Regions from separate parts of the Priestia sp. FSL W8-0524 genome, predicted to be linked through region 1. Evidence: predicted binding sites of a transcription regulator. Region 1 holds the regulator's gene; each other region holds the start of a gene.
What was found. Region 1 encodes LexA, which represses DNA repair genes until DNA is damaged. Its sites were predicted from a motif close to CGAACATATGTTCG; they were not measured.

Region 2: NST66_RS17240 (Y-family DNA polymerase) is a predicted target of LexA. The motif match lies at 6,284-6,297, and genes of this name have one in related genera.
Region 3: uvrB (excinuclease ABC subunit UvrB) is a predicted target of LexA. The motif match lies at 5,548-5,561, and genes of this name have one in related genera.

Annotation. Positions count from the first base shown of each region.
Region 1 covers NZ_JBBOUG010000001.1:3,746,732-3,757,982, reverse strand. The annotation lists gene NST66_RS19725 (cation diffusion facilitator family transporter) at 1-681, shown strand, start outside; gene NST66_RS19720 (glycosyltransferase family 2 protein) at 721-1,698, opposite strand; gene NST66_RS19715 (GtrA family protein) at 1,695-2,087, opposite strand; gene NST66_RS19710 (ArnT family glycosyltransferase) at 2,108-3,613, opposite strand; gene NST66_RS19705 (hypothetical protein) at 3,896-4,096, shown strand; gene NST66_RS19700 (hypothetical protein) at 4,164-5,609, opposite strand; gene lexA (transcriptional repressor LexA) at 5,818-6,435, opposite strand; gene yneA (cell division suppressor protein YneA) at 6,582-6,911, shown strand; gene NST66_RS19685 (YneB family resolvase-like protein) at 6,965-7,633, shown strand; gene NST66_RS19680 (DUF896 domain-containing protein) at 7,703-7,933, shown strand; gene tkt (transketolase) at 8,101-10,107, shown strand; gene sirA (sporulation inhibitor of replication protein SirA) at 10,257-10,697, shown strand; gene NST66_RS19665 (YneF family protein) at 10,788-11,000, shown strand; gene NST66_RS19660 (ABC transporter transmembrane domain-containing protein) at 11,091-11,251, shown strand, end outside.
Region 2 covers NZ_JBBOUG010000001.1:3,292,980-3,304,230, reverse strand. The annotation lists gene NST66_RS17265 (hypothetical protein) at 1-457, shown strand, start outside; gene NST66_RS17260 (hypothetical protein) at 480-1,391, shown strand; partial or broken gene NST66_RS17255 (metallophosphoesterase family protein) at 1,976-2,800, shown strand; gene NST66_RS17250 (hypothetical protein) at 3,093-3,755, shown strand; gene NST66_RS17245 (excalibur calcium-binding domain-containing protein) at 3,855-4,868, shown strand; gene NST66_RS17240 (Y-family DNA polymerase) at 4,971-6,236, opposite strand; gene NST66_RS17235 (hypothetical protein) at 6,733-7,614, opposite strand; gene NST66_RS17230 (hypothetical protein) at 7,851-10,178, shown strand; gene istA (IS21 family transposase) at 10,263-11,251, shown strand, end outside.
Region 3 covers NZ_JBBOUG010000001.1:4,710,527-4,721,777, forward strand. The annotation lists gene NST66_RS24695 (DUF4097 family beta strand repeat-containing protein) at 1-180, opposite strand, end outside; gene NST66_RS24700 (hypothetical protein) at 219-530, opposite strand; gene uvrA (excinuclease ABC subunit UvrA) at 618-3,494, opposite strand; gene uvrB (excinuclease ABC subunit UvrB) at 3,501-5,480, opposite strand; gene NST66_RS24715 (sigma-54 interaction domain-containing protein) at 5,816-7,477, shown strand; gene NST66_RS24720 (proline dehydrogenase family protein) at 7,542-8,456, opposite strand; gene NST66_RS24725 (DUF2198 family protein) at 8,772-8,996, opposite strand; gene NST66_RS24730 (PDZ domain-containing protein) at 9,023-10,213, opposite strand; gene NST66_RS24735 (S41 family peptidase) at 10,377-11,251, opposite strand, start outside.

The DNA.
Region 1 (11,251 bases):
ATTAAAGAAGGGTATCATCATATTCTTCATCCGACGAAGTCTTCAGGCTTTATCTTAAATATTGCAGTACTTGGCATCTCGGTATTACTTGAGATGTTTGTCCTCTTTAAGGCAATGAAAGAAATTTTGCACGATGTCGGAATGAATACTGCAGAGGTCAATGTTTTTACGCAAAGCTTTGTTCATCTAAAGAAAGCAAAGCCAGCAACTAAGCTTGTTTTTATGGAAGATCTGGTAGCCACTGGAGGAGGCGTATTGGCTTTAATTGCCGTTTTTATTTCGCGGTTTACGCCTTTTCATCAAGCTGAAGGAATTGCTTCTATGCTAATTGGTCTTATGATGTTTTTTGTAGTAGGACGAGTATTTTTAGATAACGCTGCTGGAGCGCTTGGTGAAGCAGATAAAGAAATGGAAATGAAAATTGGCGCCATTGTTATGCAAGATGTACAAGTGCGTGATATTCAAACGTTAATGGTGATGAAAGAAGGAGAAGAGCTTCACGTTGAATTAAAAGTAGAAATTGATCCTTCTTTAACAGTAGCAGAAGCGGATGATATTAAAGATCGTCTCGAAAATCGTATTTTACAGGAAAAAGGAATAACGGATGTCATTATTGAATTTGATGAAGATGATGGAATTCCTGACTGGGTGACAAGCGATTTACAGCTTCAAAAAGAATAAAAAACAAGGAAGAAAACAACTGTTTTCTTCCTTGTTTTTTTAGCTATATACTTTTTCACGCACGTTTTGAGAATCTGTTGAAGCCGCAGAAAAGTTAATAGTTTCACGTACAACGTAAATAGGTCTATTTTTACTTTCATCGTAAATTCTTGCGATGTATTGTCCCACTAGACCTAAACCAAGTAGCTGAATACCGCTAAAGAAAGTGATAGCTACCATAATCGAAGTCCAGCCAGGCTGAATATTTTCACCTATCAGCCAAACAACAATCGAATAACTTAAAACGAGAAGTGATACAAAAACTGATAACAAGCCAATAACCATTACTAAACGTAAAGGTTTCGTTGAAAAACCAATAATTCCATCTGAAGCAAACTTGATCATCTTTTTTAAAGGATATTTTGTTTCACCAGCAAAACGCTCATCGCGCTCATATTCTACATATGTTTGCCTGAAGCCGATCCAAGACATCATTCCTCTTACGAAACGATTGCGTTCAGTCATTTTTTTGAATACGTCCGCAACTTTTCGGTCGATAATACGAAAATCTCCCGTGTCTTTTGGGATTTCAATATCGGACATATAATTTAAAAAGCGATAAAAATACTTAGCCGTTGTCAATTTAAAAAAGGTCTCTCCGCTTCGCTTCTTGCGCTTTGCGTATACAATTTCATAGCCTTGCTGCCATTTAGCAATTAATTCAGGAATCATTTCAGGCGGATCCTGTAAGTCAGCATCAATAATTACGATAGCATCACCTTGAGCATAGTCAATACCTGCTGTGACGGCAGTTTGGTGCCCGAAATTACGGGCAAAATCAATAATTTTTACGTTAGAATCCATAGCTGCTACGTCCTTTAAGATTTCAATTGTTCGGTCTGTACTGCCGTCATTGACGAAAATGAATTCATAGTTAATGTGATTTTCATGCATGACGGAAAGCAAGCGATTATAGCATTCATTAGCTACTTCTTCTTCAAAATACATAGGTACCACGATTGAAATTAGTTCTTTCATGCTTTACCTCCTATCGAGTGATTGTTTGTGTGCTTAAACGTCCATATTTTATTAAGAAAAAAATTAAAAAACATTCCTATACAAGTAGACAACAGTTGTCCAATTATCGGATTAGCAGGTGTATAGTGTACAAGAAGGAATAAGCAAGATGTATTAATTGCTAAAGTAATAAGGTTTACGATGAAAAATTGAGCTAACATCCATTTATGCACAGTTGCTTGAAACACCCACGATTTGTTCCAATAGTAGCTGTTTATGACGCCAATGAAATAGGATAGTACGTTAGCCAATATATAATTCATATCAAAATGAATCAGTGCTAAGTAACTGATAATAGTGAGCAGGGTATTCATTATACCTACAAATCCGAATTTCAGGAATTTTATCACGGTTGCATAATCCCTTCCATTTAATTTATCTCTTCACATTTTGCCTGGGTCTTATTTTTAGTAAACCGTACTAGTAAATAAGATAGAATCACTGAAATACCAAACCCTTCGAGCAGCATAAAGCTTGGGAAAATAAAGAATCGATAGCGAGTTTGAATTTCAATAAGCAAGTGAATAAGAACGTATCCTATGATTAGTAATAAAAACAGTGTATACGGATATTTATCCTGCTTCTTCAGGAATAAACATATAAGTCCAATAATGGAAAGAATAGTAGTTGAAACGTAAATGATTCTTTCATAACTTTGAGCAGCACTAATTAATTTCTCTTTATTAAAAGGTACATCTTCTTGAGGAGTTAATGAAATACTCCAAAATGTAGATGCATCCGTTCCTCCCCACATATTCAGGAATTTAATGTGAAAGAGATCTAAAAGTTGCTCTTTATCTGCTACTCGCTCTTTAATTACTTCTTTTTCTGCTTCAGCTCGTTTTTCTCCAATTGGCATACCCATAAAACGACTAGCATCCTCTGAAGAATAAGAACCGCTTGTTTCATAATTAAAGCCAATAACGAATTTCCATAAAGGATCTCTGTTACTTAAAGGATATTTAGAAATACCGCTCGCTACAAAAGAGTAGTTGATTAGCGCATTTGCAATAAAAAAAGTAGCCAGTACGCCTACGAGGTTTTTTCCTATTTTCTTTCGACGAGTTTTTAACTCAGCAGCATCCTTCGCTTTAATGTAAGGTTGAAGAATTTGCAAGATGAAATAAATGAAAACAGCAACGATAATAATGGGTCCCAGAGGGCGCATTAAATTTCCTAACGACAATAGAAGACCAATATAAAGCCAGCTAAACTTGTTATGAGCAAATCTTTTTATAATAAGGTAAAAAGCTGCATAAAATAAAAAAGTAGCTAAATGCTGATTGGTTAACACTGAGCTGTAGAGAATGTTCGGAATGTAGAACGCATATAGGAAAGCTGCCATTCTCCCAGCAAGTTCGTTAAATACTTTAGCGCCAATTAGATAAATAAAAATAACGGTTCCAGTAGAATAAAAAATATTTAACAATTTTAATGTAAAAATGCTATCTCCAAAACAGCGAATAACAATAGATTCATAGAATGAAAAGCCTAGCTGATATACCCATGTAGTGAAATAAACGCTTTGGTTAAATTCATAATTTCCTTTTGCGATATTACGTGCGGCATCTAACATGACAAGAAAGTCAGATTTTACAGGTGTTTGAACAGAAAGCATCCATGCTAATCGAACACCTAAGGTCAAAACAATCAGTGAAATAAAAAAAACAGTTTTGTTCATGTATCTACTTGCAATAGCTATTAGAAAAATGACAAGGAAAGTGATACATATTCCTTCAATAATAAATGAATTACTTAAAGCCAAGCCTTTTAAGTCCAATGAATTTGTCATCGCGCTATAACTGCCCCATAGAGACCATGTAAGAATCATGACACATAAAAGAATCAGGCTTTTGGATAAAAATGAGTTAAGCATATTACCTCCTGCAAATTATTTCAAAGATAAGGTACAAAATTCCTACCCTATGATACCATATTTTATTATTTTGTATATATTTTTCTTATAGAGTATAATGTTAGATTGTTCTGAAATTACAACAGCGGCACAACGTGTAATAAAAGGTTCAGTGGAGTAGGCAGTGATTTAGTAATAGATAAAAGAGGTTGGGAAAAAAGGATTTTAGTCGAAGCGAAAAACGAACCATTAATCATCATGTTTGATTAGTGGTTCGTTTTTTATGGTGCACGTAGGTTTCATTTGTTTAGTTCTTTCCAGCAGTTGATTGGAGGGCAAGACGAAGACTCCTGCGGGAAAAGCGGAAGGGGTGAGACCCCGCAGGAGCGCAAGCGACGAGGAGGCTCACCGGCCGCCCGCGGAAAGCGAAGTCTTGCACGGAAATCAACTGCGATGTCACAAGCAATCCCTGCTAGCTTATTTATTTCATTTGTTTCCCTTTAGACTTGCTTGGTTTAGTTATGTCTCAATCTCTTCTTTTTTAAAATGTATTTTCTGATGCGAACAGCTTTTATGTTTTAAATCGATCTTTTAATAAATTCCATAGGGAACTCACTCCGAGACTAATGCTGATCAGAATTCCTGATAAAGCTACTATTAAAGCGATATATTCAAAGATAGAAAACTGCTTCATACTATCCCAATTGATGTTTCCCTTTAGCTTGCTAATAACTAAATTCATTCCGTAAATACCGGAAAGAACGGTATAAATCGTTAAAATTAATAATAAGTAATTGTGACGCTTGGCCGCGATTTTCTCTTGATTTTGATACAAAGTACCAAGGGTTTCTTTGACTTCTTGATAAAGAGAATTGATGTGGAAGATTTTTTTAAAGAGCTCAGAAAACTCTTGACCTTCCGTGCGAGAGCTAATTTCTAAAAATAAATATTTACCTGAAAATACAGTAATAGAGCGAATTAGTCGCTCGATGCCCTCTGAATTTTTATGAAACGTGAGCTGAGAATACTCATAGGATAGTTTTAGCAACACGATTTTATAGAAAAAATGCAAAAATAAATTATAGTAATGTTGGCCAAATAGATGATTCATCAAAAGCTGATCCGTTTTAGAGTCTGTCGATTTAGAAATACACGAAAACACATGGTCTGTTATAACGTAATAAGTTTCAGGAGCCCATCTGGAATACACGTGTTTGGTATTATACGTTTTAATATACTCATGGTTGTGTGCAGAGATAAACGGTTTCCCGTCAGGCGTATAGCTATTTAGCTGCCCAGTACGAAATAAAGTTGTGGAGTTAATCTCTTGCTCTTGATTTACCGTTACATAACTTAATACAAACATCCGTTCATCGATAAAATAAGGAAGACTCCCGACGTGCTGTTCACGCGTCGCTTCTTTTTTGATGTGTTCGTTCAAAAATGGCGCGAGCTGTGAAAAAATATAATCCTGTACTTTGCTATAGCGATGGTGTTCATAGGTAATGGTGGATCCATGCTCTTCAGCAAGCTTCGGTTCTAATACACGAAAATGATTCATGAATTCTAAAATGTCATCATAGGTGTAATGATTATGACTCATCTCAGTGCGAATGGTCATGACGCCAATTTCAAAAGGACATAAAAAAACATCCACAGACAGCACGTTGCTAGACACGGTGGTGGAGGAAGTTTGTAGCGTAACGGTATGGTCTATTTTTTTTGAAAATCGAAGCAAGCCTTCTTTTTCGCACGAATCAGGAAATAGAATACATTCAATGTAAGGAAGGAAATATTGATCCAAGCTATCATGAGATACGTAATACTGTTCTCCGTAGTATTCTTTTTCTACATGTTTGTTTTGAATGGAAAAAAACTCAAACATATTTGCTTCTAGTGCATGAACAAGCTGCTCTTTATTTTTTCGATCAAAGGAAAAAGGAAAAAGAAACATGTTCATTGCTTTGGTAGGCATAATAGTTTGAAATGGTTCTGTTTTCCTTGGTGTATTGGTCATAAACTACATCCTTCTTATAGTCGGTTGTATTTTTTTTGAGAGTCGAAAAAATGCAGACAGAAAGTAAAAGGTAAAACAGCCTTTATAAAAACCGCTCTACCTGCCTGTAATGATTCGACGTATCATTTATAATATGCCAATTTTTTTAGAAAACAAACGTAAAAAAACCAACTAACATCATGATTAGTTGGTTTTACATACAGTGTGATTAGTGAATCGTGCGATATACACCAGTGACTTTTCCTAAAATCGTTACGTGGCGAAGAATAATAGGCGCCATCGTTGAATTTTCAGGCTGTAAACGAACGAAATTTTCTTCTTTAAAGAAACGTTTTACCGTTGCTTCGTTGTCCTCGGTCATAGCGACCACAATATCTCCGTTATTAGCAGTTTGCTGCTGACGTACGATTACCATATCGCCATCTAGAATACCTGCTTCAATCATACTTTCTCCCATAATTTCAAGCATAAATACATGATCATCTGGAGAAACGAATTTATCTGGAAGAGGGAAATATTCTTCCACATTTTCAACGGCTGTTATAGGAAGACCCGCTGTTACTTTACCGATAACAGGAACATTAATGACATTGCTTTTAGGGATGTTTACTTCGTCTAGTTGAAGAACTTCGATTGCTCTTGGTTTTGTTGGATCTCTGCGAATTAACCCTTTACTTTCTAAACGAGCTAAATGCCCGTGTACAGTGGAGCTAGAGGCTAATCCCACCGCTTCCCCAATCTCACGAACAGAAGGCGGATAACCTTTTAATTTTACTTCGTGCTTAATAAAATCTAGTATGTCTTGTTGACGTTTTGATAGCTTCATATTTTTCACCTCGATTTTAGCTATTCTTTAGGTGAATTATACCACGTGATGTGTCAATATACAAACATAAGTTCGAAGAATTCCATTGACAGAAACAAATGTTCTCAATAAAATAAGAACATATATTCTGATAGGGGGATCATAATATGCACCAATTCTTACATTCTATGAAACATTACGCTATTTTTTTTGCAGTTATCGCTGCACTTACATATGTATTGACGCTGGTTTTAGGAGCGGATAAAGTAGATTTAGACAAATATTCAACGGTTACTATTACAAAAGGAGATACGCTTTGGGACTTGTCCAACAAGTATCATAATCACCATCATTTGACCACCAATGAATTTGTCAAATGGGTTGAAGACGTCAATGATCTAAACTCAGACACTGCCCAGTCTTTATCTCCTGGAGATAAATTATATATTCCTGTTTTAAAAAAAGAGTTACATAATCAAGTGGCAATTGAACAGTAGTGTGTAACGGCCGTTCCTGAATATTGTTAGAAGCCGAAAAGGTCGTGATAAAAGTGGACGCCATTATTTATTGCCGTGTAAGTACGGATAAAAAAACCCAAGAAACATCTTTACAGCGCCAGCAAGAAGAATTAAAAAAGCTTGCTGATCTTCACCATCTAAACGTAAAAAAAGTCGTAATGGAAAAAGCAAGCGGATATGACGTAGACAGAGAGGGTATATTGGATGTTCTTCATACAATGAAAGAAGAAAAAATATCTGTGCTGCTCATTCAAGACGAAACGCGATTAGGCAGAGGAAATGCCCGAATTGCGCTTCTTCATGCTTTTCATAAAGAAAATGCTACGATTTATACGATTAGTCATCAAGGTCAGCTTCAGCTTTCAGAATCTGATTCGATGGTGTTAGATATTATTAGCTTAGTGGAAGAGCATCAGCGGAAATTACATAATGCTAAAATTAAAAGAGGAATGAAAAGAGCCGTAGAAAACGGTTATCGTCCGCAGCAAAATTTAAAAAATCAAGGAGTTAACTCAGGAAGAGAAAAAAAAGAAGCGCCGATTGAAGAAATTGTCCGCCTTCGTCATAACGGCTTAACCTTTGCTGAAATTTCAGTTACGCTAAAAGGTTTTGGTTATAATATTTCAAAAGCAACGGTACATCGTCGCTATCAAGAGTATCAAGAGAGTGCTCAATCTCTTGATAAAACGAAAGAGATTTAGTAAGATGACTACATGTTGCCGGAACGGTTCGGTAATTTTAATTATTGATTATAAGGAGATAGGTTTTATATGCTATCAAAAGATAAACTTGCTCGTATTAATGCTCTTTCAAAAAAGGCAAAGGCTGAAGGTCTGACAGAATCTGAAGCGAAAGAACAGCAAGAGCTACGTCAGGAATATTTAAAAGTTTTCCGACAATCTATGACAAACCACCTTCATACGATTAAAGTTGTGGACGAGGAAGGTAAAGATGTTACGCCTAAGAAGTTAAAAGAGAGCAAAAAGAAGCGTCTTCACTAAGACGTTCTAGTAAAACTAGAGGGAGAGTTCCCTCTAGTTTTTTGTATATTTTTAATAAGGCACACAAAAACTGTAAAAGTGGAAATTTTTTTGGTTCAAGTATTGTACAAATAAGCAAATCATTAGTATGATAACATATGTACATAGTTTTGAAAGGAATGAAGAGTATGACACAACGTATTGAAGATCTTTCGATTGCAACAATTCGTACTTTATCAATCGATGCGATTGAGAAAGCAAATTCAGGTCACCCAGGTATGCCAATGGGAGCTGCTCCAATGGCATATACATTGTGGACAAAATTTATGAACATCAATCCAAAGAATCCAAACTGGTTCAACCGTGACCGCTTTGTATTATCAGCAGGACACGGATCGGCACTATTATACAGCTTGCTTCATTTAGCTGGATATGACTTATCAATTGAAGACCTTAAAAACTTCCGTCAATGGGGAAGCAAAACACCAGGTCATCCAGAGTTCGGTCATACAGCAGGTGTTGATGCAACAACTGGTCCACTAGGACAAGGTATTGCAATGGCTGTTGGTAAAGCAATGGCAGAACGTCATTTAGCTGAAACATACAACAAAGAAGGTTTAGAAATTGTAGACCACTTTACGTATGGTATTTGTGGTGACGGAGACTTAATGGAAGGTGTATCTGCTGAAGCAGCTTCATTAGCGGCACACTTAAAATTAGGACGCTTAGTTGTTTTATACGATTCAAATGATATTTCTTTAGACGGAGATTTAGATCGCTCGTTCTCTGAGAACGTAGAAGATCGTTTCAAGGCTTACGGATGGCAAGTAATTCGCGTTGAAGACGGCAATGACTTGACAGCGATTGCAAACGCAATTGAAGAAGCAAAAAGCGATTTAACACGCCCAACGCTAATTGAAGTAAAAACAACAATCGGATTTGGTTCTCCAAACCACGCGGGTACTTCTGGCGTGCACGGTTCTCCATTAGGTTCCGATGAAACAAAATTAACAAAAGAAGCTTATGCATGGACATTTGAAGAAGATTTCTATGTGCCAGAAGAAGTGTATGCTCACTTCAAAGCTACAATTGCTGAAGATGGCCAAAAGAAAGAAAACGAATGGAACGATGTATTTGCACAGTATAAAGAAAAATATCCTGAACTAGGTCGTCAATTTGAACTAGCAGTAGAAGGAAAGTTACCGGAAGGCTGGGAAGAAACGCTTCCAGCATACGAAACGGGTTCAAGCTTAGCTAGCCGTGCTTCTTCTGGAGAAGTATTAAACGCAGTAGCACAAGCTGTACCTCAATTCTTCGGCGGTTCAGCTGACTTAGCTGGGTCAAATAAAACAATGATTAAAGGTTCAGAAGACTTCACTGCAGCTGATTACAGCGGACGTAATATTTGGTTCGGTGTACGTGAATTTGCAATGGGAGCTGCATTAAACGGTATGGCTCTACACGGCGGTGTAAAAGTATTCGGAGGAACATTCTTTGTATTCTCTGATTATCTTCGCCCAGCAATTCGCTTAGCAGCTTTAATGAAGCTTCCTGTAACATATGTATTCACACATGACAGTATCGCAGTTGGAGAAGACGGCCCAACACATGAGCCAATTGAACAATTGCCATCACTTCGTGCAATGCCAGGTCTTTCAGTGGTTCGTCCTGCAGATGCAAATGAAACAGCTGCTGCATGGCGCTTAGCATTAGAATCAACTGACCGCCCAACGGCGCTTGTATTGACTCGTCAAAACTTGCCAACGCTTGAAGGTACAAAAGAAAATGCATACGAAGGCGTGTCTAAAGGCGCGTACGTTGTATCTAAAGCTGGTAAAGACCAAGCGGATGCATTAATACTTGCAACAGGCTCTGAAGTAAGCCTAGCAGTAGAAGCACAAAAAGCATTAGCTGCAGAAGGCATTGATGTATCTGTAGTAAGTATGCCTGCATGGGATCGTTTCGAAGAGCAATCTGCTGAGTACAAAGAAAGTGTTATCCCTAAATCAGTGAAAAAACGTTTAGGTATTGAAATGGCTTCTACACTTGGCTGGGAACGCTATGTTGGAGACGAGGGACAAGTTCTTGGTATTAATCACTTCGGTGCATCTGCTCCTGGTGAAACAATCATGAAAGAATTTGGTTTTACAGTTGAAAATGTAGTAGCAAAAGTGAAAAGCTTGCTTAATGCATAATTCTTTTTCACAAGAAAGAGCAGACTCCTATGGTCTGCTCTTTTTTTTCGACAAAAAAACAAAGAAATTTTTTCATCGATAGACAAGCATTGCGTACACCATTCGGTATAATGGTACAAAAAAGAACGAGCCGAAAGGGAGGATGAATCGTGAGAACGTATGAAGTATATTTAATGGAGGAAGAAGTTGCATCATCCTATTTTCGAAGAGAAAAGCTCATTTATCAGCTGCTGATTGAATATAAAATGAAACGTCACTTGCAGGAAACGCATTTACAAAAACAAGTTCATTACATTACTCGCCAACTGCCCAATTCATTTATTCAACGAGAATTACTTCAGGCGTTTTCTCATTATCCTCATTTTTTTACTCATCAAGAGACGTTTGTGCTAGAATATCCTCATAAAAAAAGTCGAGCATCTATAAAATTAACGAATCGCTGTATAACAATTGAAGGAGATGGCAATGTTGATGCTGAGACAGCTTTTTTTGAAGTATTACGCAAGCTAGATCCTTGTTTTTTAGCAGTGAATTATGGAACGGATGAATACGGCTGGCTGAGGCCTGTGAAAACAAGAAAATTTGTGTAATTATTTAAGGAAATTGGAACGGAAATATTGTATAATAGCGTATGGTCTAGTACACTGTAAGTTAGACAACACGAAGGAGGAAGTAATACCATGGGAATGTATATTCTAGTTGGTGTTCTAGCATTAATTGTTGGGATAGCGCTAGGATTTTTCATTGCTCGTAAGTATATGATGAGCTATCTGAAGAAAAATCCACCAATTAATGAACAAATGTTAAAAATGATGATGATGCAAATGGGCATGAAACCATCGCAGAAAAAAATTAACCAAATGATGAAAGCAATGAACGGCCAAATTAAATAATGGTTAATTGGACAGACACTCTCTATTCAGAAGGGTGTCTTTTGTTTTATGATAGAGATAAGAAAATGGTTGTGGGGCTAGGGGGATACGATGAAAATTTTTCGAGAGTTATGGTGGTTTTTCAAACAGGAAAAAAAGTCTTACATAACGGGGATAGCGCTGCTCATTATTGTGGCAGCATTAGAACTTCTCCCGCCTAAAATTATTGGTTTAACGGTAGATGGCATTAAAGAAGGGACGCTGAATGGAAA
Region 2 (11,251 bases), 450 kb from region 1:
GCAAAAGAAAAAGGCCGAGCAAAAATATAAAGAGAATTTGTCCTCAGCCTATGACCAAATGGTAGCTGCTGGCTCAATGATGGAAGACATCATTAATGGTTATACAGAAGTTTGGCATGCAGCTATATGGAATGATGGAGCTACGATCGATGATCAACACTATACAGATTTTAACATGGCATTAGCCGCTCAAATGGCATCTTATGATATGAATGGAGACTTAGCCACGGTAGAAGCTACTATGACTTCGTTAGACCAGACAATGGATGAGTTAAAGAATCCTCCGGCTAAGTTTAAAGATGAATATACCGTCGCTCTTGATGCTTATACGGCTGTTAAAGATATGAATACTTACGTAAATCCTTCCGGTTCTTATCAGACTTATTCTCAAATCACAAATGAAAAAGATAATGAACTGGCAAGTAAGTTAAATAGTTTAGAAGTGCGTATTGATTAAATCAAATAATGGGGGAAAGAGAATGTCGCGACAACAGGAGCAAAAAGGGTTCTTTAAAACGTTATTTAGTAAGTGGTGGGCATGGGCACTAGTACCTGTTGCATGTATTGCTCTTATTTTTACTGCTCTGATTATCAGCATTGGGATTACACCAGAATCAGTAGAAGAAGTGACCTCGCAAAAGGTAGAGGTTCAAGAAAAACTAGATAAGAGTGAAGCAAGACGAGAGAAAGTAGAATCTTCAATTGAACAAACAAAATCTTCTCTTAAAGACGCTCAAGCCAAGCTAGCGGATAGCGAAGCAAAGCTGAAGAAAGCAGAGTCTGCATCAAAAGATAAAAAAGAAGCTGGTAAAAAAGATTCGAAAGCACTCCAAAACAAATTAGCTAAAAGTGAAAGCAACTTAAAAGAAACGAAAGGTGATTTAAAAGAGACTAAGGATAAATTAGATAGTGCGAGTGCTAAGGTAACTGAGTTAACAAAACAATTAAAGGAAGCTAACAATCAAGTCGCGAAAGCCAAAGATGAAGTGAAAACGGCCAATGCGAAAACGGAAGAGGCAAAAGCAGAAACTGAAAAGGCATTGGCTAAAGTGAAAGAAACACCTGCACCTGCTAAAGAAGAGCCAGTAACAGAAGAACCTAAAAAAGAAACTGCATCATCAGGTAGTTTTCATAACCCTGTTCTTGATTTTAATCCAAGCAATGTAGCTAGTACAATTAAATCAAATGCAGAACAAAGGTGGAAAGATGACTATCAAATGCAAGACTATGAGGTGCAGCAGCAAACGTCAGCTTACAATCAGTTGAAGAACGTAGCGGTTGATAGTGAAGTGAAACAAACGCAAATGGAAAACGCATTAAGCAGATGGGGCTATGACTTTGAAATGGTTCAGTATGAGTACAGTGAGCAGATGGATGCTTATAATAATTGAAGAGGAGAAGTTAGAGGTTCTAATGTTAAAATTGAAGTCACATAAAAAAATTATAAACATTGGTAAGCGTTTATTCTGATGTATTTGTTTCAAACAGTAATTCTACTAGTTCACATAAGTTTGATTATCGAAACCCATTAAAACCTTTCCTTTAAAAAAGAAATATCAAATACATCAAATGAGGATTTTTACATTAAGAGATCGTAATAAAAGGAAAATGCATTATGAGTTAACAGATTTAACGTATCCTAACGATTAAAGCAGATTTTTTATAATAGGTCATAAATAAAAAAAGTTACCCTTGGTAACTTTTTTTGGTTCTAATATGCGTGTGTGATCAAGATCTCAAGGAATAGTAGATACCAAGCAGCTTATTCTTTATCTTCAATTTAAGAGCAAGACTGTTAGGCTATACTTTATCAAAACAAAATATCTGTATGCCTTAGAAGAGACTATGAAAATTAGTACTTGAACTTATAGAGCATTTTTCAGGTTCCACAATATACCATAAAATGATAGAGTTATAGAATGTGCATTCTACTTTGCTTATACTTTCAATTTCAGGGGGAGGACATATGAAATACATGAAACATAAAATTGCTTTATTAGCGGATGTCCATGGAAATGCAACTGCTTTTAAAAGCAGTTATAGAAGATTCAATTCAAGAAGGTGTCACTGATTATTGGTTTTTAGGAGATTTAATCATGCCGGGTCCTGGAGTGAATGAATTATTTGAAATGTTAGATAGTATTAAAGTTTCTGATTATGTTAAAGAAACCTGTGAAGACAGTTTCCTTGATGTACTGAATAAGAATATTGATCTTGATAACGCTACAGATATCTATGTTTCTAGGTTAGTACAATATCAGTGTGAAAATTTGGATAAAAACCATATTAATCTTATTAAGAACTTGCCGTTACATCTAACAAAACAAGTTAATAATTTATCTATCAATGTTAGTCACAATCTACAAAATAAAAATTATGGAGGAGACTTATGGCCCACTAGTGACCAGAAAAACTTTGATGAGTTATTTAAGCATTATTATGATGTTGCGATTTATGCCCATACTCATGATCAATTATTACGTTATAGCAGCAATGATCAACTGATTATTAATCCAGGAAGCATGGGACAACCTTTCTACATATGGGGGAAGGTACGTTCTGATTTACGTGCTCAATATGCAATCCTTGAAATTGATGAGACGGGAGTTGCAGAAGTAAGATTTTAAAAAATTTCCTATGACGTCCAAGAGGAAGTAAACAATGCTATTAATAGTAATCTTCCCTTTGTTGACCTATATCGAAAAACGCTCAAGACAGGAAAAACTTATTCCCACGAAATTGAACTGTTACAAAATTTAATTATAAAGACGAAGTAATTAACTTTTTTAAAAAGAAATAAAGGTTAATTTCCTCAATGGTTTTACTCTTTGTAAAGTTTTTCATAATTTGCTCCAAGAACTGTATTATTTCTCACCATGATATAAAGTAATTTCATCAAGTGTAATGAGTTTGTAGATTCATTTAATTTCAATAAAAAGTAAATAACTACATTATTAATAGAAATCATTTGCTATAATGGTAAATGTGACTTTTTTAATATAATTATAGGAATGCAGTGAATAATAGTTATATCCTTCAGGGAAAACTCAAAAGATGCTAAGTAGTTTCGATATATAGGGGGAAAAAAGAAAATGAAAAAAATGTTATTTGCTATGGCTATGTGTGGAATGTTGGTTGCTTGCTCAAGTACGACAGAGGATACTTCAACTAGTGAAGAAGTAAAGAAAGAGGAGACAAAGCCACAAAAAGAAACAAAGCCTAAAGAAGATACAACTAATACAAAATCAAAAGAAACAACAGTAAAAACTGAGGAACCTAAAGAAGAAAAAGAGCCTTCTACTGTAGATGAAAGTCAATTCAATATGTACGCTGGAAGCTTGACAGGTGGTCCGTTCATTACTACCACTAAGTTACAAGACGGAAACAAAGCTATTGTTAAATATGCTGACTCATTCGCAACATACAAAGCAGAAAATCCAAATAGCTCTGTAACAGAAGATGATTACAAGATGTATTTTGAAAGTGGAGACGCAATTCAAAAGATTATGGTAGGAGAGCCAGCGAGGCTACTGAAACAGTTTGAAGGTTTAGAATCAGTATCACTAACTTTACCGTTTGAAGGCAAAATATACTCTACAGAAATTACACGAGAAGAGTTAAACAGCTACTTAGGTTTTCAGATTGAGAGTCTAGGTGAAGATAGTGAGGCATGGAGAACTAAGTTTTCAGATGAATATATTTATAATGAGACTAAACGACAAGAGATGTTTAATAAGTTCGTGAAGACTCAATAATAACGTAACAGAGTGAGTATAAAAAGACATTATGCATCCCGATTATAGAGGATTTTTCTAGGGTTGCAATATAAAACGATGTCGAGGGAGAAAAAAGAAATGATAGATTTTTTGGGTATTATTGGTTTATTAGGGTTTATAGTGTTTTTAATTTGGGGAATTGTTAGAGCTATACGAAAGAAGAAAGCTAAAAAATATTTCTTAATCTCTGTTGGTAGCTTAATTCTCTTTTTAGTTTTTGCAATTATTGGTGGACAACAAATGCAAAAAGAAGAGAAAGCGCAACAAGCTAAAGAGGCTAAAATGCAAGCTGAAAGAGAAGCAAGAATTGAGAAGAAAACAGCCACTACAGCTAGTGCAACTGCAAAGCCTACCCTTAAGTTTGTAGAAGCAGCAGGAATCATTTATAAAATGGTAGGGGAAACAAGAAGTGCAGATGTCGATATGACTAAAGCCAAATTTATTAAAACAAGCGTCATGAAAGGTTATCTTACTACTAAGATGAAAGACCATGTTTACATGTATGCTGATGTAGATAAATCGGGAGAATGGATTCAAGCAACATTTGATGATAAAGACAATGTAGTTAAGAAAGTGGAGATGAGCCCCAACCTAGAAAAGAAAGTAGTTGCTTCTGTAAATAAAGAAAAAGCAACAGAGACAGCTAAGAAAGAAGAAACTCAAAATAAAGCTGATGAACAAAAGAAACAAGAAGAGCAGAAAGCCAAAGAAGAAGCTCAAGCTAAAGAAGCTGAGGAGAAACGTAAGCAGGAAGAAGCAGCTCAAGCTAAAGAAGCTGAGGAGAAACGTAAGCAGGAAGAAGCAGCTCGTATTGCTGAAGAAAAGCGTGTAGCAGAACAGAAGCAAAAAGAACAAGAAGAGTTACAAGCAAAACAACAAGCTGAAGCAGAACAAGCACGTAAAGAAGCTGAAGAAAAGGCTCAAGCTGAGGCTCAACAACAGCAGCAACAGCAACAACAACAATCTCAGACAGTGTACTTTAAAAACTGTACGGAGGCTAGGGCAGCAGGAGCAGCACCTGTTTACCAAGGACAACCGGGTTACGCTAAACATCTAGACCGTGATGGTGATGGAGTTGGCTGTGATCAGTAATAACTCAATAAAATGAGCATAGACAGGCAATATAATAAAGGAAAAGACCTTCATTACTGGAGGTCTCTTTTTATTCCTCTAGGTTTCATCTCTTTTTCCTTCTTAAGCTTTATGACCACCCATAAGGCCATTTCGATAACGAGCTGTTGAATAAGGAAGGTGACTAGAGGCACGTAGTACACTATTCTTGCCATAACGCAGCCGAATGTCATCAATCGTTTTGGCAAGAGCATAGTCTCTATCACGCTGATTGATGTCCTCAAATAAGCTCATTTGCTCCTTTTCTTGAATGCTCGTGTTGGATAATGAAATGCCAATAGAGCGAATTGGCATGCCACTATCATAGGTATGTAAAATGATTAAACAAAATGGGAAGATATCCTGGCTTAAGTTCGAAGCTCTTCCCATTTTCTTTTGTCTTGAGAAGCCTCCACCTGTTTGTTTGCTGTAACCAATCGATAAATGGGTCGTTTGTGCTACCACTTGATGCATGCGTAAACGAAAACACACATCGTCTAATGGTTCTACCAGTAATAACTCCACTTCTTTTCGGTTTGTATAATCGCGAAATAGAATCTGACTCTTTCCAAAGGAACGAGAGCTAGGAATGTACACATCAGAAATGCGGCTAAAATCAATGCCATTCGCATGTTGGTGCAACTCTTCTCCTAGTATGCCAAATTCCTTTCGTAACATCTCTTTTGAAGAAAAAGCGAGTTCTTTGATAGAGTGAATACCCAAACGATTTAAGCGTCTTTCCGTAGCAGACGAAATCCCCCAGAAATCCTTCATCGGATGAATGGACCACAACTTAAAGGGAATATCCTCATATCGCCAATAGGCAACTCCTGTTGGGCTGTTCTTGGCTTCATGATCTAAGCTCACCTTCGCCAGTAAGAGATTCGGACCGATACCTGCGGTAGCTGTCAGCCGTGTCTCGCGATGAATCTCGTTGATGATTTTATGGGCCAGTTCTTCTGGTGTTTTAGCGAATAAATGCAAAGAAGCTGTCGCATCAATAAATAACTCATCAATGCTATAGGCATGAAAGTCTTCAGGAGCCACATACTGTAACACCAAACTCGAAATATAGTTCGAAGCCTTGATATATCTCTCCATGGATGGATTCACCACATGGATATCTTTCCTTTTAGGAATGTCGAAAAGGCGACTTCCTGTTTTGATCCCTTCTTTCTTTAATAAAGGGGTGGCAGCTAACACAACCGATCCTGACCTTTTGATATCTCCTACCACCGCAAGCCTTGTTTTCAAGGGATCTAATCCCCGTATGACAGAGGAAACCGAGGCAAAAAACAATTTCATGTCGATACAAATAATGACTCTGTTTGGTAGCTGCCCATAATCCATTGAAAGAACTCCTTAAATAAAAGAACGTTTGTTCTCTACATTATATACGAACAAATGTTCTTTATTCAATAAAAACTCTAAAGTTTTCCCGATTATTGCTATTCTATCGGAAATGAAATATATATGATTCTTTTAATTTTTGGTTTGACTTTCTTTTTTGCTAAAATTTCGGGAAGAAAAAACCCCTATACTATTAGCAGAAGGATAGACCTTAAAAACTAGAATGATTTTATAATGATATTGGATAGACTTTCTGGATTATATATGGTTTATTGAGTTTTTTATTTAAACTTAAAAAACGGATTAAGTTAAGACATTGGATATTATTACGTAATAAAAGCCGATTGGTTAGAAACCACCGGCTTTTATACTTAAAATTAATATGATTATATACACTATTACCGTGAGATTCAGGACAAAAGGTTTCTTTATTTTGGTACCCTTATTTTCTTAATGCTTCCACTTCATTTCATCATAAAATAAGGACTAAATTCCTTTATTGCTCAAGATGCCTTACTTGTATCTGGCCAACTCCGCCGGAATTAATTATTGGATCTTCAGGATAAAGCCTTCTTAGTAAGAAATAGATTGCTTCTTCAACTATCTGTACATATGCAACAGCTTTTTCGTAGGTTATATCAGTCTCTTTGGGTCTATGAATAAGTTTATTTCTGGTTTTAGCTCCGTCTGCTAGTTTATTATATTTAGGATATTTTTCCCCAATATAATGTTCTAATACTTTCCCATATAATGTACCTAAAGGAGGGGATGGAAGCTCTAATAAAATAAATTCCATATCAGGCTTTAATCGTATCAAAAATTCCTTTATAGCAAGTTCAGCAGCAATAGTTGCTTCGATCCACATATGACGGGGCACTTCATCTTTACGTGCTCTATGGAGGTGTTTTAATGCAACAAAAGGATCTATCTTCTGGTTGATATAATTTTGAATTGTTATAGAAGATTCTTGTGTTAAATATCTCGGTGATGTACTAGGACCCATTTGGAGCATAGACTCTTTAGGGATATCCTTCCAATTCGAATTATCGATTGAGATTTCTGATGTGTTCAATGTTAATAGTTCTTCAGTTATCCAATCATTATTCAATGAATACTTTAATAAATTTATTAAATAAAAAGCATTTTGACGCATAAGATCTAAGTTATGGGTAACCACTTTTTTAAACTTAGGACTCGTCTTGACCAAGTCACTATCAGTTATTATTTCTTCAGTACTAAATACCGCATTTACTTCTAAATGGGATGTAGTTACGTTAATTTCACATCTATTCTCAAACGGAAAATTAAAACTATATCCCTCACCCTTAATATGAATAGCACCACTAATTGAATAGTGCTGTTTTAAGTAAATGTTCAAGATTTAATTCCTCCAATCCCTCTAGTTTCTAGAAAATTCCACCATTATTATATAATAAAGTTGTAATTAAGGAAATTATTAACCTAAGCACTTAGTGCTAATTATTAAAGACTATTAAATAGGCTTATTTAACAATTTATTCTATAATTGTATTCAACTATGAATATCTAAAAGTAAACAGATAGTAAGAGCAAATAATACTTATATTAGTTTTAGCCTTAGGAGGGAACAACTTTATGAGTGAGTCAACTTTAGGCGCACCGGCAGCTTTTAGAGGATACAGGTTACAAACGCTATATATTATTAATAGAATTTTGAATGCTGAAAGAGATTATATTTACTGTCCAGAAAAAGAGGAAGATTTAAGCATTATGGACGAAGATAAAAATTTTCTGGAAATTATACAAATTAAAGCACATGCTAGTAGTAATCTGAAGTTATCGGATTTCAAAATTAGTAAACCAGATAGTTTCTTTAGAAGGATATCTAAATATAAAGATGAGCAAAAAAGGCCTAAAATTAAGATTTTAAGTTTTGATACAGTAGGTCCTGAATTAATAGGCGCGTTTAATGATAAAAAGCCTATTGATCAAGAAAGAGTAAAAAAAAAGCTACTGGATGCGAATTATACAACAAATGAAATTGAATATTTCTTTAATAATATATCAATAGAGTTAATAGATGAAAACACTTTAAAAGAACAAATATTTGAGGATATAGAAAAAATATCTTTAGCTTGTTCGGTAGAGACTACATTTGATATTTTAAATGCTTGGCTGTACCATTGCTCAGAATTTTCTGTTGAGATAAATCTTAATGATCTAATTAAGAAAATATATAGCATTGGTGATAATGCTAATGCGCAAACGCAACACAAACAACATTGGGGTAAAACTGTTACTGTTCTTGGTGGAAATGAAAAAAAAGATATGATAAACAAAGATGCTTTTGTTAAGGGGACCTTTACAACTTTTAATCACATTGAGGAAAATTTAGATATTAAAAGAGAAAGATGGTTAGAACAAATCTCAGAAGCCCACTTAAAGAATCATTTAGTAATCATACATGGAGCTTCAGGTCAGGGAAAAACGACATTAGCATATAGATACATGAAGGAATACTTCGCTGAAAATTTTCGATTTGAAATAACATCTAAAGGACTATCTTCTATAGATGTTATTTTGGACATTGCACATGCAATCAAGGGTTTTGCTTCTCGAATACCTGAAATACCTATTGGGATTTATATAGATATTCCCCCTAGAGAACTCAAATGGTTGGACATTTTAAGGGAATTAAAAGATTTTAGTAATATCTTTCTTTTAATAACAATTAGAGAAGAAGATTGGCAGCGTTCAAGTGGAGAAGTCTATGGACTTAGTTGGGAAGAAATAGAATTGTCCTTTTCCAAAGAAGAAGCAGAAAAATATTATGAAGAACATATCTATAAATCACCCCAACTACATCATTTAGACTTTAATGAGGCTTGGATAGGTTTTGGAGGAAAAGGCCCTTTATTAGAGTTTGCATATTATTTAAATGAAGGTATGCAATTAAAAGAGAAATTAATAATACAAATAAAGAAAATAGAAGAAGAATGTAGTAGAGAACAAAATTACGAAAAGCTGGAACTATTAAAGGTAATTACTATTGCATCAGTCTATAACAGTAGAGTTTCGTTAAAAAAAGTAATAAGATGTTTAGACTTAAAAGATATTACTTCTATTAGGTATTTAGAGAATGAGTATTTTATTAAGATTGATGCAGAGGATAATGTAATAGAGGGTCTGCATTATGTCAGGTCATTAATAATAAAAGATATAATTATTGATGATGTATTTAATCCATTTATACGTTATGTAAAACACAGTTTAAATTCTATTATAGAAGAAGATTATGAGTTGTTTTTAAAAAATCTTTTTTATGAAAAGAGAAACATAGATGATATTTTAAATTTTATATCCAATGAGGAATTATTTTCGCTATCATCTTGGATAGGGGTAAAAGCAGTTATTTCTAGTCTTCTCTGGTTAGGTGTTAGAGATTATGTTGAGGAGAATAAAGGCTTGATAGCCGAAGTTAGTGAAAGGTTTGATTATACAACTGCAAGCTTGTTTATTCTGGATTTTGATGTTTCTAATTTATTAAAAGAACCTTCATATCAAATGCTTGCAAGTCTTCTTGGAAATAGTGCATTAGATGAAATAGAAAATTATCGAAAAAGGCAAACTCCAAAAAATAATGTATTTAAATATCTAAGAAAATGGATTTCTAATATTAACTACATAGTCAGTCATCCTCAATCCAAAGAAGAATGGTTAGCACTAGGTTTTTCTAGTTTATGGATTAAAAAAGCAGAATGTAAGGGTTATTTAAAAAAAGCAATTGAACAAATGGATACCAATAGAATTCTTGAATTAGAATATTCAATAGAAGAAATAGCAAAGATAATTGTAGGTATCTATACGATTACACCAGAAAAAATTCAACGATTTTGCGAAGAAAATAGTAGGTTTTTATTAGAAAAATATCAATTGCAACGTAACTGTAATCAGCGACTGTAAAATACTCAATAACAGCGATTCCAAATTCCCCAATAATAACAGATAATCGTTTCAAGACAACATCATGGATGGAGTGGAGAAACGGTGCTGAAGATTGGGGAGTTTTTTATGATTAGAGAATTGTTTCAAAAAGGTTGGACGAAAACAGCTATTGCAGAAGCAACGGGTTTCGATCGCAAAACAGTCAGTAAATACCTAAAAGATAACCAGTTACCTAAGCGTAAAGGAAGTAAACAGAAAAAAGAAAGCAAATTAACCCCTTACAAACCGTACATACTTGGACGGCTTAAAGAGGGTACCACTAATTGCGTAGTCTTATTAGAAGAAATACAAGCAATGGGTTATGAAGGTCAGCTCACAATCTTAAGAGATTTTGTTCGTCCTCTTCGCCAACAACCAAAGAAACAGGCAACCTTACGGTTTGAAACGCCACCTGGAAAGCAAGCTCAAATGGACTGGGCGTATGTCGGGAAGTACTTAGTAAATGATGTGCTGCAAGATGTATATGGATTTATCATGATTTTGGGTTATTCCCGGATGAAATATGTAGAATTCACAACGAATATGAACCTAGAAACTTTAATGAAATGCCATATGAATGCTTTCTCTTATTTTAATGGGATACCAGACCAAATCCTTTACGATAACATGAAAACAGTGGTGATCAAGCACAGCCCAGTGGAAGTTCGTTTTAATCGGAAATTCGAAGATTTCTTGGCTTACTATGGAATTGTGCCAAAGGCCTGCCGTCCAAGGAGGCCTCAAACAAAAGGGAAAGTAGAAAGAACGGTAAAGTATTTAAAAGATAACTTTTTTCAAAGAAAACATGAACCAACACTGAATGCGTTAAACGAGGATATAAAAGAATGGTTAAATCAGGTGGCTAATAAAAAGGAAAATCAGACAACAAATGAAGCACCCTTTAAGAGGTTTGAGCAGGAACAGAAGTTCCTGAAGGCCTGGGGGGAAAAACCTTTATTTCCTACTTCCCATTGGGAGCATAGAGAGGTTAGTCGAGATTGTTTTATATCATACGGGGGAAAACAATACTCCGTTCCTTATCGTTATGTTGG
Region 3 (11,251 bases), 960 kb from region 1:
AGCGTACGTTTTTTTCTGTTTTCCTCCTACATAAGGGGATAGCTCAGCTTTATCAGGCGTAGCATAGTAAGAGTCATTAGCTGAGTCTTTTTCCAGTGAATTCAGCAAGGTTAAAGCCTCATCTACGCTAAGTTTCCCTTCTTCTACCATCTGTAAAATTTGTTTGCGCTTTTCACTCATACCTTCCATCTCCTCTTTACGTTTTAGTCATTTAACTTTTATCTGCTTAATATTTGTATCCCTTTTACAATATTCCATACAAACACAACAACATTAACTAAAGAAACAACAACTAAAGCTACAATTAAAAGAATAAATACCGTTCCACTAGAGCCAGTAAGAGCAGGAAGCAAGAAAAATAAGAACAAGATCGCTGTAGCGATAGGTAATAAATGTGACAAAAATGCAGTTTTTGCATGTTTCTTTACTTCTATGTTATGAACAACAAAATAAATAATAATAGGTAATAAAAATGGTGCAAAGAAAACGCTAAAATAATTTAAGGAAGATAGTATGCGATTTCCTTCCATAATAATCAGCTCCTTATATCATGTATTACGTTTTAATGAGTTAAAAAGTTTCATTCTTTATAAAAAAGACACCAATGCTGGTGTCTTTTAACGAGTTAATGCCTCTGCTTTTTCAACTTTTTTCTCCATACGCTTACGGTCACGTTCTAAAATTGGCTTCAAATAATGGCCCGTATAGGATTCTTTTACTTTCGCCACTTCTTCTGGCGTACCCGTAGCCACAATTTGTCCGCCTTTATCTCCACCTTCAGGCCCTAAATCAAGTAGATAATCAGCTGCTTTGATCACGTCTAAATTATGTTCGATCACTAGAACTGTATCTCCATTTTCAACTAAACGCTGAAGCACTTTTAATAAACGTGCGATATCATCGACATGAAGACCGGTAGTCGGTTCGTCTAAAATGTACAGCGTTCTTCCTGTTGAGCGACGGTGAAGCTCTGAAGCTAACTTTACACGCTGGGCCTCTCCACCCGATAAAGTAGTGGCCGGCTGTCCAAGCGTGATATAGCCAAGTCCTACATCGTAAATGGTCTGCAGCTTCCGCTTAATCTTTGGAATGTTTTCAAAGAAGTGAAGCGCGTCTTCAACTGTCATATCCAACACATCTGAAATGTTTTGATCTTTGTATTTTACTTCTAAAGTTTCCCGGTTATATCGTTTGCCGTGGCAGACTTCGCAAGGAACGTATACATCTGGCAGGAAATGCATTTCGATTTTAATAATACCGTCTCCTCGACAAGCTTCACAGCGGCCGCCTTTCACGTTAAAGCTAAAGCGGCCTTTTTTATATCCGCGCACTTTTGCTTCGTTTGTTTGGGCAAATACATCTCGAATGTCATCAAATACACCTGTATAGGTTGCAGGGTTTGAACGAGGCGTACGGCCTATGGGAGACTGATCAATATCAATGACTTTATCTAAATGTTCAATGCCTTTGATTTCTTTATGTTCTCCTGCTTTGCTTTTTGCTTTATGCAGCTTTTGCGCCAATGATTTGTGAAGGATATCATTTACAAGCGTACTCTTACCTGATCCAGATACACCTGTAACAGCTGTGAATACACCTAACGGAAGCTTTGCTTTTACATTTTTTAAATTGTTTTCTTTTGCTCCTATAATTTCAATCATCCGATCTTTATCTATCGAACGTCTTTCGGCTGGAAGTGGAATAAACTTCTCTCCTGATAGATATTGACCCGTTAAGGAATTTTCATCATCCATCACTTCCTGAGGCGTGCCTTGAGAAACAACGGCACCCCCGTGTACGCCCGCTCCTGGTCCGATATCAATTAAATAATCAGCTGCCATCATCGTATCTTCATCATGCTCTACAACAATCAACGTATTCCCAATATCGCGCATGTCTTGCATTGTGCGAATTAAGCGATCGTTGTCACGTTGATGAAGACCGATAGAAGGTTCATCTAAAATATAAAGAACCCCCGTCAAACGAGAACCGATTTGAGTAGCCAAGCGAATGCGCTGCGCTTCCCCTCCTGAAAGAGTTCCAGCAGAGCGGTTCAATGTTAAGTAATCAAGTCCCACGTTAATGAGAAAGCTTAGACGCTCACGAATTTCACGCAGTATCATATCCGCAATCTTCATGTCTTTTTCAGATAAACTGAGACTTTCAAAAAAGTCATATGCTTCTTTTACTGAAAAGCGTGTTGTATCTCCTATATGCTTTTCGTCAATAAGCACCGCTAAGCTTTCGCGTTTTAAACGATTTCCTTTACATTTTGGACAAGCTTGCTGAGCCATGTATTTTTCCATTTGCTCACGGATATAATCAGAACTTGTTTCATGATAACGGCGTTCTACGTTCCGAAGCACACCTTCAAATTCGATATGATTTTCTCTTACTTGGCCAAAATCATTTTCATAGCGAAAGTAAATTTTTTCTTTACCGCTGCCATATAATACTTTATCAAATAAATGTTCCGGGATATCTCGAACCGGCACATCCATGTCGATGCCGTAATGTGTACATACGGCTTCAAGCAGCTGCGGATAGTATTGAGAACTTGTTGGCTCCCAAGGTGCAATTGCGTGCTGATGAAGTGTTAAGTCATAGTTAGGAATCACTAAATCTTTATCCACTTCCAATTTCGTTCCTAACCCGTCACACGTCGGACACGCCCCGTACGGACTATTAAATGAAAACATGCGGGGCTCAAGTTCTCCAATGGAGAAGCCACATTTTGGACAAGCATGATGCTCGCTAAAAAGTAATTCTTCCTCACCTATTACATCAATAATTACTTTCCCATCTCCAAGGCGAAGAGCTGATTCCAAAGAGTCCGACAAACGAGCGGCTACACCTTCTTTGACAACAACGCGATCAATCACTACTTCAATGGAGTGCTTTTTGTTTTTTTCCAATTCAATTTCTTCTGTTATTTCACGCATTTCTCCGTCTACTCGAATGCGAACGTACCCTTCCTTTTTAATATCTTCTAATACTTTTACATGGGTGCCTTTTCGGCCAGATACCACAGGGGCCAGTACTTGAAGTTTTGTACGTTCAGGGTACTCTAAAATTCTATCTACCATTTGCTCAATCGTTTGAGACGTAATTTCAATTCCATGATTAGGACAAATCGGCTTTCCTACACGAGCAAACAAAAGGCGCAAATAGTCATAGATTTCGGTCACAGTTCCGACGGTTGAACGAGGGTTTCGGCTCGTTGTTTTTTGATCGATTGAAATAGCAGGCGACAATCCTTCGATCGAATCTACATCTGGCTTATCCATTTGACCTAAAAACTGTCTTGCATACGCCGAAAGTGACTCGACATAACGTCTTTGTCCTTCAGCATAGATTGTATCGAAAGCTAAAGAAGATTTACCAGAACCTGACAACCCTGTTAATACCACTAATTTGTCTCGCGGGATTTCAATATCGATATTTTTCAAATTGTGGGCTCGTGCACCTTTTACCACGATTTTTTCCATCGCCATGTTTTATCACCCTTCCGCTTTTAATTCTAGAATCAAGTCACGAAGCTCAGCTGCGCGTTCAAAGTTAAGCGCTTTGGCTGCTTCTTTCATTTCTTGTTCCATTTCTTCTACGAGCTTTGCTTTTTCTTTTTTATTGAGTTTATCAAATGCCGGTGCTTCTTCATACGTTTCTGTATCTTCTGCTACTACTGTTGCACGAATTGAGCCTCGAACTTCTTTTTGAATCGTTGTCGGTGTGATACCATGCTCTTCGTTGTAAGCTTCTTGAATACTTCTACGACGCTTGGTCTCATTGATAGCAATGTCCATGGAGTTTGTGATGCGATCTGCATACATAATGACATGTCCATTAGCATTTCGCGCAGCACGTCCGATGGTTTGAATAAGCGATCGTTCTGAACGCAAGAATCCTTCTTTGTCCGCATCTAATATGGTTACTAACGAAACTTCTGGAATATCTAAACCTTCACGAAGTAAGTTAATCCCTATGAGCACATCATATTTTCCAAGCCGCAGCTCTCGGATAATTTCAATACGCTCGAGCGTCTTCACCTCAGAGTGAAGATATTGAACTTTAATGCCAATTTCTTTTAAGTAGTTCGTTAAATCCTCAGACATTTTCTTTGTTAACGTCGTGACGAGCACTCGTTCATTTCGCTTAATCCGGTCGTGAATTTCTCCAATTAAATCATCAATCTGCCCTTCAATTGGTCGAACTTCAATATTTGGATCTAATAATCCCGTTGGACGGATAATTTGTTCAATCACCTCAGGCGCCTTCTCAAGTTCGTAAGGACCTGGTGTTGCTGAAACATGGACGATTTGTTTAATATGCTGTTCAAATTCATCAAATTTAAGCGGACGGTTATCTAATGCAGACGGCAAGCGGAAACCATGGTCCACCAACACTTGTTTACGCGCTTGGTCTCCATTATACATTCCTCTAACTTGAGGAATGGTAACGTGGGATTCATCCACCACAAGAAGGAAATCTTCCGGGAAGAAATCCAGCAGTGTATAAGGTGTAGAACCAGCCGGACGAAGCGTTAAATGACGAGAGTAATTCTCGATTCCTGAACAAAATCCCATTTCTCTCATCATTTCTAGGTCGTAGCGAGTGCGCTGCTCCAAGCGCTGCGCTTCTAAAAGCTTTCCTGCTTCTTTTAACTTCTCTAGCTGTTCTTCTAGTTCTTTTTCAATGTTTTGAATGGCCACACGCATTTTTTCTTCCCTCGTGACGAAGTGAGATGCCGGGAAGATAGCCACGTGTTCACGATCTCCAATAATTTCTCCTGTTAAGGCGTCGACTTCGCGAATGCGGTCAATTTCATCCCCGAAAAATTCCACGCGAATACAGTGTTCATCTCGAGACACAGGGAAAATCTCAACAACATCACCGCGAACGCGGAACGTTCCGCGCTTGAAGTCAATATCGTTTCTTTCGTACTGTACATCCACTAGCGTACGAAGCAGCTGATTGCGTTCTTTTTCCATTCCTACTCGAAGAGATACGACCATTTCTTTGTATTCTTCCGGAGACCCTAATCCATAAATACAGGATACGCTGGCAATAATAATGACATCTTTTCGTTCAAAAAGAGCAGAAGTTGCCGAGTGACGAAGTTTATCAATCTCGTCATTAATGCTTGCATCTTTTTCAATAAATGTATCTGTTTGAGGTACATAAGCTTCAGGCTGATAGTAATCATAGTAACTGACAAAGTATTCGACTGCATTATTAGGAAAAAACTCTTTAAACTCACTGTACAATTGACCAGCAAGCGTTTTGTTATGAGCCATAATTAATGTCGGCTTATTTATTTCCTTAATAACATTAGACATAGTGAAGGTTTTTCCCGTTCCTGTAGCACCTAATAATACTTGATGCTGCTTACCTTCTTTAATTCCTTTCACAATCTTTTCAATTGCCTTTGGCTGATCACCTTGCGGTTGATATGGGGATACTAATTCAAACTGATCTTTCAAATGAAGGCCTCCGTTTCTATTTTCTTGTTTTATCTATTTTTATTACGATATGTAAAAACCGAAAACACGAACTGATATTCGTATTTTATCACTTTATACTCATAAATGAAACTAATGAGTATTAATCTTATATAGTGTTTGTTTGTTTTGATTTTTTACCCTGTTACTTTATTACCCACTAAATTCTTATACTACCCTTTTCGAGGGGAATACAACTCTTTAGATGAAAGCAATAAAAGAAAGTAAGCTGCCTAATTGTTTGAAAAAGATAGGCTTTTGCGCCAATTTCTAAATTATGATACAGTATAAAAAATATGTACTGAGAGGGGTTTAGTATGGCAAGCGTTGATCAAGTTCTTATAAATAACTCCTTTATAACAGTTGAAGAATCAACTTCTTTAGCTAAAGTGAAATCTGAACTTTCCAACTATGATTTCGTTGTAGTCACAGCAAGTACCTTTTATGTAATACAAAAAGATGAACGATACCTTTTAACAGGTCATGACGAGGCATCGTCCATTAAAAAAGTAATAGCGGACACAAATTGGCCTTCATCTTCTACTTCTACGTTAGCCAATTTACAAGCCAACACAAACTGGAATAGACCAGTCCTCATTCAAGCAGAAAACCAAGAAACCACAATAGGACTTGTAACACCTTCACAGTGGATTACACATTTGCATAGCCAAAATGAGATATTAGCTTCCTATTTTGATACATTGGCAGAAACCATTAATGATGCAGTGACAGCGGTCGATCATGAAGGAAATGTAATCTTGTGGAATACTGCTGCGGAACATACGTATAAGATTCAGAGAGATAATATTATTGGTAGAAAAATCGGAGAGCATTTTAAAGATGAATCCATCATTCTACATACGATTCTAAATGAAGGGCGTCCTGTGCGCGGAACGTATCATCGTCCTAATGAACAAACTCACGTGCTCATCAATGCATCTCCTATTATAAGAAACAACCGAGTCATAGGTGGAGTCGCAACCGAACATGACATTACCAATATTGTAAGACTAAATGAAGAAATTGATGTATCTCTTCTCATTCCGAAAGATAATCCATTTTCTTCTTTTGCGGGTATCAGTCCTGAAATTAAGCAAGCCGTTGACATTGCCAAAAAAGTGGCATCTACAGATATGCCTATTTTATTAACAGGAGAACCTGGTTCTGGGAAAGAAATGCTGGCTCAGGCCATCCACTACGGGGGATCCAAACATAAAGAACCTTTTTTATCTTTAAATTGCGCCACTATTCCATCTGGACTTCTGGAAATTGAACTCTTTGGTCATCAAAAAGACGTCTTTTCAGAAGATCCAACGACCATTGCAGGAAAACTGGAGCAGGCTCATAACGGGACGTTATTTATTGAAGAAATTGATAAAATGCCTCTTGAAATTCAAGTTAAGTTTCTCCGTTACTTGGAAGAACGAGCCTTTTATCACGTTGGAGGCACGGAAGAAATTCAAGTCCAAACCCGAATTGTAGCCTCTACTACGACGCCTTTGGAAGAGTTGCTAAAAGCCGGTGAATTCCATGAAAATCTTTACTATTTGCTGACCGTCATTAATATTATCATTCCGCCGCTTCGAGACCATAAAGAAGACATTGAAGCATTAACGCAGCAATTTGTACAGGAATTTAGTAAAAAGTATAAAAAGAAGGCTCCTTTCATCAGCTCTGAAGTTCTCGAAGCCTTTATGCAATACGATTGGCCAGGAAATATTCGCGAGCTGAGAAATACGATTGAACGAATGATTTTTCTTAGTGATCAGTCGTTGATTACCCTTACGCACCTTCCTGACAATCTGAAGGATGCCAGTTCTTTCACAGAAGTTCAAAAAGAAGAAGATTCTCTCCAAGAAGCTAGGCTAATAGAAGAGACTCTTCAAAAAACCTATGGAAACAAAAGTGCAGCAGCAGATCTGCTTGGCATTTCGCGCGGCACCCTTTATAACAAAATCAAAGAATACGGATTAAACTAATTAAAAAATTCGACACGAAGCTCAGGATACTTGTGTCGAATTTTTTATGTTTCTTGGACTGAACTTATTTGGAGAAATTTTTTAATACGAACCATACGTTGGCGGGGCGTTCGGCTAGGCGTCTCATGAAATACCCAAACCAATCAATTCCGTAAGGAACATAAACCCTGACTTTATATCCTTCTTTGACCAGACGATCCTGTAGCTCTACGCAAATTCCATAAAGCATTTGGAACTCAAACTGATCATTTGAAATGCCGTTTTCTCTTACTAATCGTTTTGTATACTGAATCATTTCCTCATCATGACTTGCTACAGCTGTATAGTGTCCATTTAATAAATGCATTTTAATGATTTTTTTATAGTTTTCATCTACGTCTTTCTTTTCCGGAAACGATACTTCTGGCGATTCTTTGTAAGCTCCTTTTACCAGACGTAAATTGGCTTGATATTGATGTAAGTCATTCATATCTTGTTCTGTACGATAAAGATACGCTTGAATCACAATTCCAATATTATCAAATTCTTTGCGTAATTCTTTATACATATCAAGGGAGATTTGGCAGTGCAAGTAGTCTTCCATATCAATTCGAACAAAAATATCATTCACTCTGGCTGTGTGTAGAATTCTGCGCATATTTTCCATACAAAGCTCTTTGCTAATATCCAATCCTAAAGAAGTCATCTTTAATGATAAATTTGATTGAACGCCCGATGCTGCAATGGCTTCTAGTGTCTGAATGCACATGGCTGTAGATAACCTAGCTTCCTCTTCTGTAAAAACAAATTCGCCTAAATGATCGAGTGTCACAACTTTCCCACCATTGTTAAGCTCCTTGGATGTTTGAATTGCTGATTCAATTGAGTCTCCAGCAACAAAACGAGCTGCCCCCATCCGCAATCCATACTTTTTAGCTAATTTATTCATTGAATGATTTTTGCCAAGCGACTGAAACATCGTTCTCATTAACACTTCCATCGATACTAAACCTCCTTCTATTTTTAAAAATCAAAATAAATATAATTTTCAGATTAATTTCTTTATTTTTCTATACCCCAACTACATATTTGTACACACATTTAAAATAATTTACACAAAATTGTTTAAGTTATTTTATTTACAAACATATTTGTATAATTAATTTAATTATACTCATTTATCGATGGAACCGTAACAACAGTGTTATGAGTTCTAACTCGTTTTTCGACATAAAAAAGCTCTCCACATTTCGTAGAGAGCTTTTGCGTACGTTTTGATAATAGGACGATTCACTTATCATCAAAGCAACAATCTTTATTTTCCAGCTGCTAGCATGCCTTTTGCATATATAAAACCAATGGCTGCTGAAAGTAAATCTATTAAAATAATAAGCGGATAATCTGCGTACCCTTTATATACAGAAACAGCTATCAACAAAAGCGTCAGCGCTGTGGCAACATATAGGTTATATGTTACTCTAGCAAACAGAACAAGCAATATGGCGGGTAGAAAAACTGCGGCAATCGTTTTGACTTCCACAAACATTTCTCCTTTTTATCCGTCTTTTAACCAGCTTGTGAATTACGTTTTGTATAATTGTGTACAAACAAAATACCTAGTTCATGATGTTCGTTGTCATACAATGCTCGCTGAGTAAAGCGAACTTCTCCATTTTCGTCAATAACTTCTAGCTTACAAAAAGCACGGTTATTCACTTGTAATGCTTCATAAAATTTATGGACTTCAGATATAGCGATTCCATTTACTTTAATAATCACTTCTCCTACTTTCAAACCCATTTTCTCTGCCGGAGAATGAGGGATGATTCCTAACACAACCAAACCTTGTGTACGCTTAGTAAATAGTGCGGGCGCTTTTTCATCGCTTCGACGCTGCTGCAAACGAATCCACTCTCTTCCTATGATCGCTAGAATAACAACAGCGACAGCGGCAGGAGGATAAAAAATAGCAGCAATTGTAATAATCGTTAATCCCACGCCTAATGCTAATACACGCTTACCGGTAAATTCAATAGATTTAAATGGAACCATACTTTGAATTCGCTGATAAAAACCGATAGCAAAAGGAACAAAAAACAGGCTAAATGATGTTCCGTCAATAGATAACACAGGCCACCATGGAAACACAGACGTAATGGCGCTGCCTGGAATTAAGACAAAAAGCGGAACAACCCATAATTTTTGAGAATAATGAGCCCCAATTTCCTGCCCTCTTTTACTTTTCACAATGGCTGGAGACGTACCTTTTGCTCCAAACTTCCAAATTAAATATCCTTCTGCTAATACAAGCAGCGACATTAAAATAGTAAGAGAAGGTAAATCTGCGTTATGAGCTTGCACAGACCACGTTTGAATAAATCCTTCACCGAAACCAGCTGCAGGAATAAGCAAGGTCGCAAGCACAGCCAGTCCTACGGTATAAGAAGGAGAAAGCCATTTAAACGTCCACGGGCCGCTTATGATAAAAGTTAAAACAGCTACAAGTACAATCGTTCCTATAGATACATAGACACCTAGCAACACGGTAACAACGGATAAAATCAAACCAATAATGATACCTGGAAAAAATAAATATTTTGCTTCTAAAATAAAATCAAACACGCGAACATGAAAATTCTGACGCTCTCTCTTGACGCGAGAAAGACCTACAAAAAACGAGACGAGCAGAAATAAATAAGTTAACGGGTGCAAAAATAAACGCCCGATACCTTTTAAAAGCTCTAATGCAAAATCCATTTTTTCACCACCTGTATTTTTCACATTTTTATTACAACATTTACGATTGATTGTTATGTATCATAGGCTTCTTTATTTTATCAAAATGCATCACTAACCGACAATGTTGTTTTTACTAAAAAAAGTTCCGTGCTTTGGAAAAGCACGGAACTTTTTCTGCTTCTTATTGACTAGCTAGCTTTAAAGCCGTTTGAAGCTGACGATCTTCATCTTTGGATTTAATTTTTTCTAATAGTTTTGTTTGTAAAAGCGCTGCTGTATCTTCATCAATTTCACCTGTAGCTTTTTGCTTATTGGCTTTTTGGAATGCAGTTACAGCTGTTTCTGTCTCTTTACTAAAATATCCGTCTGTACGTCCAGGTTCAAAGCCAAGGCCTTTTAGCATCACTTGAGCATTCTTCACTTGGTCACCTGTCATATCACGTGTTAATGGCTTTTTATCAACTTGAATTGGATTTGCATAATAGTAATCCGGCTGCTTGACTTCTACCGTTGGTTTTATACCTTTTTCGTTAATCCAGTTTCCATCAGGCGTTAGCCATTTATAGAACGTTAATTTTAAATTACTGCCGTCTTCCATTGGAACAGCTTGTTGAACCGTTCCTTTTCCATAGGATTTTTCACCGACTAGCTTGTATCCGCCTGCTTCTTTTAATGCCCCGGCAAGAATTTCAGAAGCAGATGCACTTCCTCCATCAATCAAGGCCACAATTGGATAATCCTTTTGCTTTTTCATTGAAGAAACCACTTTTTGACGTTCACCGTTACGATCTTCAATTTGAATGTATGGCTTTTTATTCGTTACTAATTTATCGAGCATTTTTTCAACACTCGTTAAATAGCCACCAGGATTTCCACGAACATCTAGAACTAAACCATCAATATGTTTATTTTCAAGTTTTTTCAACTGTTTCGTAAATTCGTCTCCCGTTGATTCAGAGAATGACGTAATTTCCATGTAACCAATTTTTTTATTGTTTACATTTTTAACAGAAGAATAGACGGTTTCAATTGGAATCTCATCTCTTACAACTTTTA